Candidatus Kuenenia stuttgartiensis: one gene and its partner. The protein of the gene in region 1 binds, or shares a complex with, the protein of each later gene. Links are inferred from orthologs where the notes say so. Each region holds a gene or a part of one and is shown on either strand. Other genes may lie near its edges.

Region 1 (6,075 bases):
TTACAATTTAGTTTTTTGAAAAACTCAAATAATAGCGATGTTTGCCACACGGCGTAGGGGCGAAGCATTTGTCAGTTTGGGCATAAATGTATTTATAACAATTTAAGGCAAATGCTTCGCCCCTACTTTTTCAAAAAACTAAAGTGTTACATTATAGCAGAATTTATTATGAGCTAAGGGTTTCTTGAATATTGCGATTATAACAATAACTGAAAAAGGGGTTGAGACGTCGAAAAGGATTGTTTCGTATATAGATACCACCCCTTCAGTGTATATCTTTAACTCCGACGATAAAAATGAGATAGTTAATGCCGGAGATAATTTGAATAATGCTGTGTACTTTAATGAACCGCTTCACCAATTAGTCGGGAAATTATTCAATGATTATGACGGGATAATATTTGTAATGGCTACGGGGATAGTGGTTCGGGTGATTGCTCCCTGTATTAAAAACAAATATATAGATCCTGCGATAGTGGTAGTGGATGATGTGGGGCGTTATATAATCAGTTTGCTTTCAGGGCATGAAGGTGGCGCAAATATGCTGGCGTATAAAGTTGCCTGTATATTACATTCGAGTGCTGTTATTACTACCGGGACTGAAGCGCACAAAGATATTATTGTTGGAATTGGATGTAAAAAAGGGATTACTTCGCATGAAGTAAAAAAGGCAATTGAAGACGCTCTTAATAAGATTTCCCTGAGAATAGAAAACGTTAGGTTAATTTCTACGGTTGAAATTAAAGCAAAAGAACCGGGATTATTGCAAGCTTCTGATGAACTTAGGATACCGCTGAACGTTGTGTCTTTACCTGAAATTGGCACTTGTATAAAGGAATACAGTAAGTCAGCTTTTGTAAAAGAAAAGATAGGCGTCTGGGGTGTCTGTGAACCATCTGCACTTTTAGCAGGGAGGAAAACACAATTAATTTTAAAGAAACAGAAATATCCGGGAATAACAATAGCCATTGCCAGGGAAAACTTTATGTGGTAGGTATAGGCCCAGGCTCTAAAGAAGACATGAGTGTGAGGGCATTGGAGGCGGTAAAAAAATCTGATACTATTATAGGTTACCGCCTTTATGTTGATTTGTTACGTGATATTACCAGCGGGAAAGAAATTATCTCCTCGGCGATGCGCAAGGAAGTTGAACGTGTAGAATTGGCTATTCGGGAAGCGCTGAAAGGGAAAATAGTATCGCTCATTAGTAGCGGAGATTCTGGTGTTTATGGTATGGCTGGCCTTGTTATGGAAATGTTGCACAAAGAAAATATTTGCTTGCCGCTGGAAATTATTCCTGGCATTCCCGCTGCCAATGCTGCCGCGGCCCTTCTTGGCGCACCACTGATGCATGATTATGCTGTAATAAGTCTCAGTGATTTATTAACTCCATGGGAAACAATTGAAAAACGTGTGAAAAACGCTGCAGAGGCTGATTTTGTAATGGTTATTTATAATCCTAAAAGTTCTCAAAGGAATTGGCAGCTTAAAAAGACGGTCGAAATTATTTTGAAATACAAAAACGCTGCGACACCGGTAGGAGTAGTGAAAAATGCGAAAAGAGAAGGGGAGTCTATAGCCATTACTACTTTAGGCAAAATGGACCAAAATTCAATTGATATGATGACAATCGTGATCATTGGAAATGCCTCTTCGTTCACATTTCAGAATTACATGGTTACTAAAAGAGGGTATAATTTATACTCAAGCACGAATAAATCTGAAAAGCCAAAATCCGAAGCGTGAAATCCGAATCAAATTTAAATGAACAAAATTCAAAATGTTTTGGGCATTCAAATATTTGAATTTAGGATTTGTTTCGAGTTTTGATATTAGATATTCGAATTCGATTGCGGCTACTCCGCACCAGGAATACTTTGGATAAATATGCCTATATTGATTAAAAAAGAAGACATAGATATTTTTTTAAAGAAACTAAAAGAAGAATATACGGTTTACGGTGTTAAGCAAAAAGAAACAGGGTTTTATATTTTTGATGAAATAGAGACATTTTCCGACCCACTTGATAATTATATACCTACATTGCTTCCTCCCAAAAAATACCTTTTTCCCCAACGAGAAACGCTCTTAAGCTTTTCTACCGCCCCTTATCCTGATGTAAAATCCGTGATTGAATCAAAAAAACAGGTAATCTTTGGCGTCCGTCCCTGTGATATCCATGGGATTAAATTGCTCGATAAGGTGTTTACTGCCGATCGTGAAGACAAAAATTATACTCAAAAACGTGCAAATACCATCATCATTGGAATTGATTGCATGAAGCCCTGCTATAAGTATGCTTATTGTGAAAGTGTCGGATGTTTGGACGTAGAAGAAGGATTTGATATTTTATTAACCGACATAGGTGATTGTTTTTATGCCTCCATTGGAACTGCACGCGGGGAAGTTATTATCAAAGAAAATGCTTGTTTTATACATGCGGGAAAACATGAAGATGAAAAGATTTGCCGTATGAAAGAAGAACGCAAGGGACGATTTGAGAAAAAATTTTTGACAGAGGTATCAAATCTTCCTTCATTATTTAAAAATGCAGATAACGATCCTGTCTGGGATGAACTAAATGACAGGTGTTTAGGATGCGGAAGATGTAATATTGTTTGCCCAACCTGTTATTGTTTTGATGTTTTTGATTGTGTGGATTTAACTATGACATCAGGAGAGAGACGCCGCCAGTGGGATGCTTGTACATTAAAAGATTTTTCTGTAGTTGCAACAGGCGAAAATTTCAGACCAACGAGAGGTCAGAGATTACGGCACAGGTTTAACCGAAAGTTTAATTACTTAATGACAAAACACAGCACATCATTTTGCGTTGGTTGTGGAAGATGTTCCAGGTCATGTCCCGTACATATAGATGTTGCAGAAACCGTAAATGCAGTTATAAACAATAATAAGCAAAAATGATAAGCAATAATTCAATCTATCTCCCGGAAATAGCAAAGATTGTGAGTATTAGACGTCTCACAGAGCTGGAAAAATATTTTGAAATACGTTTGGAAAATCAAAGAGAATTTTCTTTTATCCCGGGGCAATTTGTTCAACTGTCGGTTTTTGGAGTGGGCGAGGCGCCTATTTCAATATCGTCATCTCCATTTGACAAAGACAGTATTGGCGTATGCATCAGAAGAGTGGGGGACGTTACCTCAGCAATTCACAGGCTTGAAATTGGTTCATACCTGGGGATACGTGGTCCGTTAGGCAATGGTTTTCCAATAGAAGAATTAAAGAGGAAAGACATTTTATTTATTGCGGGAGGGCTCGGGTTAGCACCCTTGCGGTCGATGATTTATTATGTGCTTGAAAAAAGGCATGATTTCGGGAGAGTAATTATTCTCTATGGAACAAAAACCCCTGAAGAAATACTGTTCAGGGACGAGATGGAAACATGGAATAAAAGAGAAGATATAGAATTGACCGTTACGATAAATCGGCCTGATAAAAACTGGTTAGGAAAAACGGGCGTCGTTACCAGACTTATTCCGTTTCTCAAACTGGATCCTCAGGATACATATGCATTAGTGGTGGGGCCACCCGTAATGTACAAATATGCTTTACTCGAACTTCAGGAAAAACGGATTCCGGCAACAAATATAATACTGTCACTGGAGAGGCGTATGAAATGCGGCGTTGGAAAGTGTGGCCATTGTCAGGTCAACGGTGTATATGTATGTCTCGATGGTCCTAAATTTAGCTATCAGATGTTAAAATTTCTTCCGGAAGCGCTATGAACAAAACAAGAGTTGCCTTTTTTTCATTTACCTGTTGTGAGGGGTGTCAGTTAACTGTTTTGGCATTAGAAGAACAGCTCTTCGATCTTGTTAAGTTGGTCGATATTGTAACGTTCAGAGAGGCCATGAGTGAAAAATCTGATGAATATGATTTAGCATTTGTTGAAGGCAGTATAACCAGAAATTCAGAGATTGAGCAGGTTAAAAAGATACGTGATACGGCGAAGATTGTTGTTGCTTTAGGGGCTTGTGCAACGATCGGCGGCATTAATTGTCTAAAAAACCATTATGAAATGGATGACGTGAAAAAAATCGTTTACGGGAATATGGCAAATAATTTCGATACCATACCGGCACGCCCAATTGCAGCAGTCATAAAAATTGATTATACCATACATGGATGTCCCATAGATAAAGATGAATTTGTTGAAGTGGTAAAGGCGATTCTTCAGAAAAGAAAACCCCGTATACCAGGCTATCCGGTATGTGTGGAATGCCAGATGAAGGAAAACGTGTGTCTCTTTGAAAAAGGTATGATTTGTTTGGGCCCTGTAACAAGAGCCGGTTGCAAGGCAATATGTCCTACATACAATGATGGATGTGTGGGATGCCGTGGGCTGATAGATGATCCCAATATGTCTTCACATAAGAATTTATTAACGGAACATGGATTAACCATCGATGAGGCTGTTGCAGAATATCGATTATTTGGTAGTTACAATCAGGATAAGCAATAATATTCAAAGGGAACGTTGAATGCATGATTTACATGTAAATATTGAACATATAACCCGTGTCGAAGGACATGGAAATATTGTGATAGACGTTAAGAACGGGCAGGTGAAAGAATTGAGGCTTGATATAGTTGAGTCTCCAAGGTTCTTCGAAGCGATGGTGAGAGGCAGGACGTATAAAGAGGCCGCTCATATTACATCGCGAATATGCGGAATTTGTGCCGTTACCCATACAACAACGTCAATAAAGGCTATAGAGTCAGCACTCGGCTTTACACCATCGCAACAAACAATAAAATTGCGAAAACTACTCCTTAACGCGGAATTTATTCAAAGCCATATTCTTCATACCTATTTTCTGACTGTACCTGATTTTTTTGGTGTGAAGAGTATATTTGGCATGATAAAAGATAACAAGGAAAGCATCGTAAGGGGAATGCGGCTTAAGGCCCTTGCGAATGATTTGTGTGCCATGGTCGGTGGTAGGCATGTACATCCTATTACATTGAATGTAGGCTGTTTCTCAAAAATTCCTGAGAAAAGGGATTTTGAGCAGTTTAAAAAAAGGATAGAGGATTCGAGGGGAGATATTGATGAAACGGTAAAATTCTTTAAGCATCTGAGAACCCCGGAATTTGAAAGAGAAACAGAATATATCTCGCTTACCCATCCGGATGAATACGCTTTGTATGATGGCAATATCAAATCGAGCTATAATGGAGAAGTGAAACCTTCGGAATATCTCAAAAGAGTAAAGGAATTTATTGTAAAACACTCCACCGCAAAACATGCAAAATCATTCCGGGATTCATATATGGTGGGAGCTTTGGCAAGATTCAATAACAACTATGAACGTCTCCATCCAAAAGCAAAAGAGGCGGCGGAAGAAATGGGCTTAAAACACCCCTGTTACAATCCATATATGAATAATGTTGCTCAGGTTGTTGAAACAGTTCATTGTTTTGAGGATAGTATTGGATTGATAGATGAATTGCTTTCGGACAATTTGAAGGAAGAAACCGTGGCATTACTCCCCAAAGCAGCGAGCGGTGTTGGCGCTACCGAGGCTCCCCGTGGGACATTGTACCATGAACATACATTAGACGATAATGGCAGGATTACCTATGGAAATTTCATAATTCCAACGGCACAAAACCTTGCAAATATAGAAAATGATTTAAAGTTATTGATTCCTAAAATAGTAAATAAACCGAGGGATGAGATAATCCTTGATGTAGAAATGCTTGTGCGTGCATATGACCCGTGTATATCGTGTGCGACACATCTGATGAAAGTTGAATTTGTAAAATGAGGAAATACAATAAAAGTAACAATTTAGTTTTTTGAAAAAAAAGAGGGCGAAGTATTTGCCAGCATGGGTATTAAGGTCATACGTACCCTCAAACCAACACGCCTGCCAGTGGTTATGACTTGCGATGAAGTGAAAGCCGTTCTTGCAAACTTGACGGGCGATAAGTGGCTCATGGCCTTGCTTATGTATGGTTCGGGGTTACGTTTGATGGAGTGCCTTGAGTTGCGCGTACAGAACCCGGTTGAATGTCCTAAAAAAATCCATCCTGCAGCCTTATAGC
Region 2 (4,352 bases), 3.6 Mb from region 1 along the record:
GCCGGAATACAATCATTTGGGCGAGGTAAACAGCATAAAATATGAGGTTTAAGTTTCAAGCCCGCACCCGCAGATAATCTCATACAATAGTTACGGTAAGATGATACGATGGAATGGAAAAGAATCTTTTTTGCCATTTTTATTCTTTTGGTAGCAGATGCTATTTTCTTCTCCGGTGTATGCTGTTTTGCGAATGACGAATGGCAACTGAACGGTGATAATACTGGATTGAGCGAAGAAGAAGAGATAGAGCTTGGCAGGAAAGTTGATGAATATTTAAGCCGTGGATGTCATTTTGATACAGATGCAGAACTGAATAAAAAAATAAATGATATTACACAATCAATCGTTGCAGTTTCAGAGAGAAAAACCCTTCCGTACATTTGCAGTATAATTCAATCCTATTCTATCAATGCTTTCTCTTCTTCCTGCGGGCATATCTATATTACAAAAGGCTTGTTACAATTAACGAAAAATGAAAATGAGTTGGCTTGTATTATAGGTCATGAAATTGCACATTTATCACTGAGGCATGCATCAAAATTTTACCGGGAACTTAAGAATGTTTTCTCACAGCAAAATAATGCTAATTGGGATGAGGTTGCAGCGTTATCGTTGGAAAACCATCTCAGGGAGTTTGAGGCAGAGGCGGATACAAAAGGGGTGTTCTATGCCTGTAATGCAGGGTATGACCCTAATGGTCTGCCTGATTTTCTGGAAAGAAACCTTGATATTATTGTTGCTCATAATGGTTTGTCAGGCATTTTTGGCATGGGGTATTATGCAGAAGTTGAGATGCGGGTATGCAAGTTAAGAGAATTCATCGCAACCTTAAAAGGCGACTGGTAAAATGACAGAGGTAACATTATCAATAAATTTGTGTAGTATGCGATTGTCGAATCCAACGGTGCTGGCTTCGGGAATACTGGGAACCACAAAGACATTATTAAAACGAGTGGCAGAAAGTGGAGCCGGTGCGGTAACGATTAAATCCGTAAGTAAGGATTCAAGGGAAGGCCATCATAATCCGACGGTTATTACCTACGAGGCGGGAATGTTAAATGCCGTAGGATATTCGAACCCTGGTGTTGAGGCCGCACGTATCGAATATTCGAACCTTAATGAAATAGGCGTTCCTGTAATTGCCAGTATTATTGGAACCTGTACGGATGATTTCATTGAGGTTGCAGAGGGGCTGTCAGCATCCGGGTTTTCCGCTATCGAAATACCGCTTTCTTGTCCTCATACTCCTGGTTTTGGCCTTCTGTCCGGACAGGGAACTCCAAAGGCTACCTACGAAATAACCTATGCGGTGAGACGAAAAACAAATGTGCCTATATTTGTGAAAATATCACCAAACGTGCCTGAAATCACCTCAATTGCAAAAGCAGCAGAGGATGCAGGGGCAAACGGCATTACCGCCGTGAATTCAATGGGTCCTGGAATGGTAATTAATATTGAATCAAAGAAACCTGTGTTAGGGTTTAAGGTCGGGGGCGTCACCGGGGACGCCTTGCGGCCGATTGCCGTACGTTGTGTGTATGACGTTTACCAGGCGGTGAAAATTCCAATTATCGGAGTAGGGGGCATATCCACAGGAAGGCACGCGATAGAGATGATGATGGCAGGGGCTTCGGCTGTTGGCATTGGAACCGGCGTTTACACAAGAGGAATTAATGTTTTCAGCAAGGTGTGCGCTGAAATGAAGCAGTGGATGATTGAAAACGGGTATAACACTATTAATGAGCTTGTAGGTGTTGCCCATGATTGAACAGCCAAAAATGGTAAAAATATACGATATCATAGATGAGACTCCAAACGTAAAAACGTTTTTCTTTGAGTATGCCGGACAGTATGAGCCGGGGCAGTTTATTATGGTTTGGGTTCCGCTAAATGACGAGAAACCATTTACTATTTCCTATATTGATGGAAATGTTGCCGGGATAACTGTATTAAAAAGAGGTGAATTTACAAAAACCTTGCATACAAAGAAAAAGGGAGATCAAATAGGTATCAGGGGGCCGTATGGCATGGGATATGGCTTGCCTGAAAACAATGCGGCTACGTGTATTGTAGGCGGTGGTATTGGAATGGCTTCTATTGCGTGTTTAGCGGATATGCAGAAAAATACGACAATCATTCAGGGGGCAAGGACTATGCCGGAATTGCTTTTTCAACATCGCTTCAGAGAGATGAAATTATGTACAGATGATGGTTCTTTTGGTTACAGAGGAACAACGGTTGATTTGTTGAGAGAATTAACAGGGCAACATAATTATAAAAAGATATATGCATGCGGTCCTGAAAAAATGTTGTACAAAATATTCGAATTATGCAATGAACGCCATATTGATTGTGAAGTATCAATTGAAAGATATATTAAATGTGGGTTTGGCATTTGCGGCCAATGCGACTGTAGTGGGCAGCGAATATGTATTGACGGACCGGTTTTTAACGCAGAGGCATTAGGAAAGATGCCCGATTTTGGAAAAACTGCAATCACAAAATCGGGGAGAAGGGTTTCTTTTTGAATCAGAGAAAGGAATTTCAGGCAACAGGATGAATTTTGTTGACATAAGAAAATAAATGTTGTAAGTTTGTAAGCTATTCGTTTTCCGACATATTATTTTGACAATGATATTTTGACCTGAAGCGCCCCCATCGTCTAGAGGCCCAGGATGCCAGGTTCTCAGCCTGGAGACAGGGGTTCAAATCCCCTTGGGGGTATATTATGAAGTTAACCAATAAAGAGGTCTTTGATGATAAAGTTCAAAAGGCCTCTTTACAGTTGCCTCCCCCGAATGTTTCAAATCTTCGTCATACGGCAAGCCTCTACCCTCACGCCTAAAAATAGTAATCTTCAAAAGATATTATTCGTTTGGTTGATTTTATCATGTTATGAATATCAATAAAAAAAGGTTAATTGTACTATTTTCAATAAATGTATTCATAATAGTCCATATTCTGCTGTGGTATAAATATGGATTTCAGAAGGTAGGAACCTTTAGCATGAATGGTATTGTCACCCTTTTAGGTTTTGGCCTGCTGAATTCCGCCGCCGCTTTTTTTATTATTATTGTATTAATAACAGTGTTTTTTGGAAGGGTATTCTGTGGATGGGGATGCCACTTTGCTTTTTTCCAGGAATTTGCTTTACGGGTGCTTAATAAGTGTGGAATAAATCCCTCAATTATTCATTCCAGAGCAAATATCATACAGTATGTATTTCTCCTGAAAACGATAACTGCCATTTTTGAATTCTGGTATATTTATGGCATTCCTCAGTTTCATATTAATATCAGTGATACGCAGGTTATGACGTCAGACCTCCCCCGAAGCCCTGCTATTATTGCATCCTTTCTCTTATTTGACGCCTTTCTCTTCATTTATCTTATGGGATCAAGGGCATTCTGCAGATACGTGTGCCCATGGGCTCCTCTGCTTGCACTATTTGAGAATATTAGTTTTTGGCGGATAAGGAAAATCAGGGAATGTACCGGATGTATGAATTGCACGAGAAATTGTATTATGGGAATAACGGTACACGAAGAGATTGCCAAGCATAGCGCGGTTGTCAATGCAAATTGTATACGCTGCCTTTCGTGTAAGGATGCATGTAAAAACGGGACATTAGGTTACAAATCCGGCATGAGCGCCTTGTCTTTGACCCGTAAGTTCAGATGGTTGATTCCTGAATCGGGCAATTATAGTATATACGTTGAGTTGTTTCTTGTCTTTTGCGGAATAATCACGGCATTTTATACACAAAAGTATCTTGGTAGTTTCCAAACGTTGCTTGGCGCTGTATGGGGATTATGTTTTGCCGTGATGATAGTAAAAATAGTTGAGAAGAAGCGTATAACAATAACAGAATTTACTCCGCAAAATAGAAGTTTTCTGGTATTGAGTTTGATGCTATTGTTAACGTTTGTATGGTGTTGGGGGACGATAACACCGCATGAAACACGCCTGTTAATGCGGGGCAATAGGTTTATGGGTGTAACGGAATATGACAAGGCAATTTTGACATATAGAGATGCAATGAATGAATATCCATCAAATAAACAAATACATACTGCGCTTGCTTTGGCATATAAAAACAACGGCAACTACAAAGAAGCAATAAATGAGTATAAGGCGTTGATTGCGGAAGACCTTGAAAATGCCGTTTTGCGAAATAATATAGGGACTGTTTACTACCGGAAAGGAGAGTATGATGAAGCGATAAAAGAATATAAAAAAGCTATTCTGTTTGATGAGAATCTCACTGCTGCTTATGGAAATATTGGTTTAATATTTTTAGAGAAGGGAAATATTGAAGAGGCTGTTTCTTATTTGAAAAAAGTATTTGC

Evidence for each region. The genes of interacting proteins can lie anywhere in the genome.
Region 2: the proteins of KSMBR1_RS18475 (region 1) and KSMBR1_RS02000 are in contact, whole or in part, in a crystal structure (PDB 5UE9), measured with the Lactococcus lactis proteins. The link is inferred for Candidatus Kuenenia stuttgartiensis from one-to-one orthologs. Residues at the interface, in WP_023189152.1 of Lactococcus lactis: Leu4, Gln5, Ala47, Ser48, Met49, Leu50, Leu51, Arg52, Arg53, Met95, Leu98, Arg223, Met224, Ala225, Cys226, Ile228, Gly229, Ala230, Cys231, Tyr232, Ala233, Val235, Glu236, His237, Asn243, His244, Ala245, Lys247, Glu250; in WP_025017116.1 of Lactococcus lactis: Gly25, Phe27, Phe29, Glu32, Tyr33, Lys35, Tyr36, Lys48, Phe56, Thr60, Pro61, Arg62, Val63, Ala64, Glu65, Thr66, Ala67, Ser68, Gly69, Met70, Ile74, Gln77, Pro223, Glu251, Phe274, Ala275, Pro277, Phe278.

Annotation. Positions count from the first base shown.
Region 1 is NZ_LT934425.1:3,966,374-3,972,448, forward strand. What follows is about bases 1,845-4,835. They hold KSMBR1_RS18475 (FAD/NAD(P)-binding protein), read left to right. Parts: upstream 1,845-2,921; coding sequence 2,922-3,749; downstream 3,750-4,835. Other genes in these bases: KSMBR1_RS18470 (4Fe-4S dicluster domain-containing protein), read left to right, coding at 1,888-2,925; KSMBR1_RS18480 (NADH-quinone oxidoreductase subunit B family protein), read left to right, coding at 3,746-4,486; KSMBR1_RS18485 (Ni/Fe hydrogenase subunit alpha), read left to right, coding at 4,506-4,835. In the rest of the region: KSMBR1_RS18460 (cobalt-precorrin 5A hydrolase), read left to right, coding at 185-994; cobJ (precorrin-3B C(17)-methyltransferase), read left to right, coding at 988-1,746; more of KSMBR1_RS18485, read left to right, coding at 4,836-5,795.
Region 2 is NZ_LT934425.1:407,884-412,235, reverse strand. Bases 1-2,810 are described here. They hold KSMBR1_RS02000 (dihydroorotate dehydrogenase), read left to right. Parts: upstream 1-850; coding sequence 851-1,771; downstream 1,772-2,810. Other genes in these bases: KSMBR1_RS01995 (dihydroorotate dehydrogenase electron transfer subunit), read left to right, coding at 1,764-2,531; KSMBR1_RS02005 (M48 family metalloprotease), read left to right, coding at 109-849. In the rest of the region: KSMBR1_RS01985 (tetratricopeptide repeat protein), read left to right, coding at 2,899-4,352.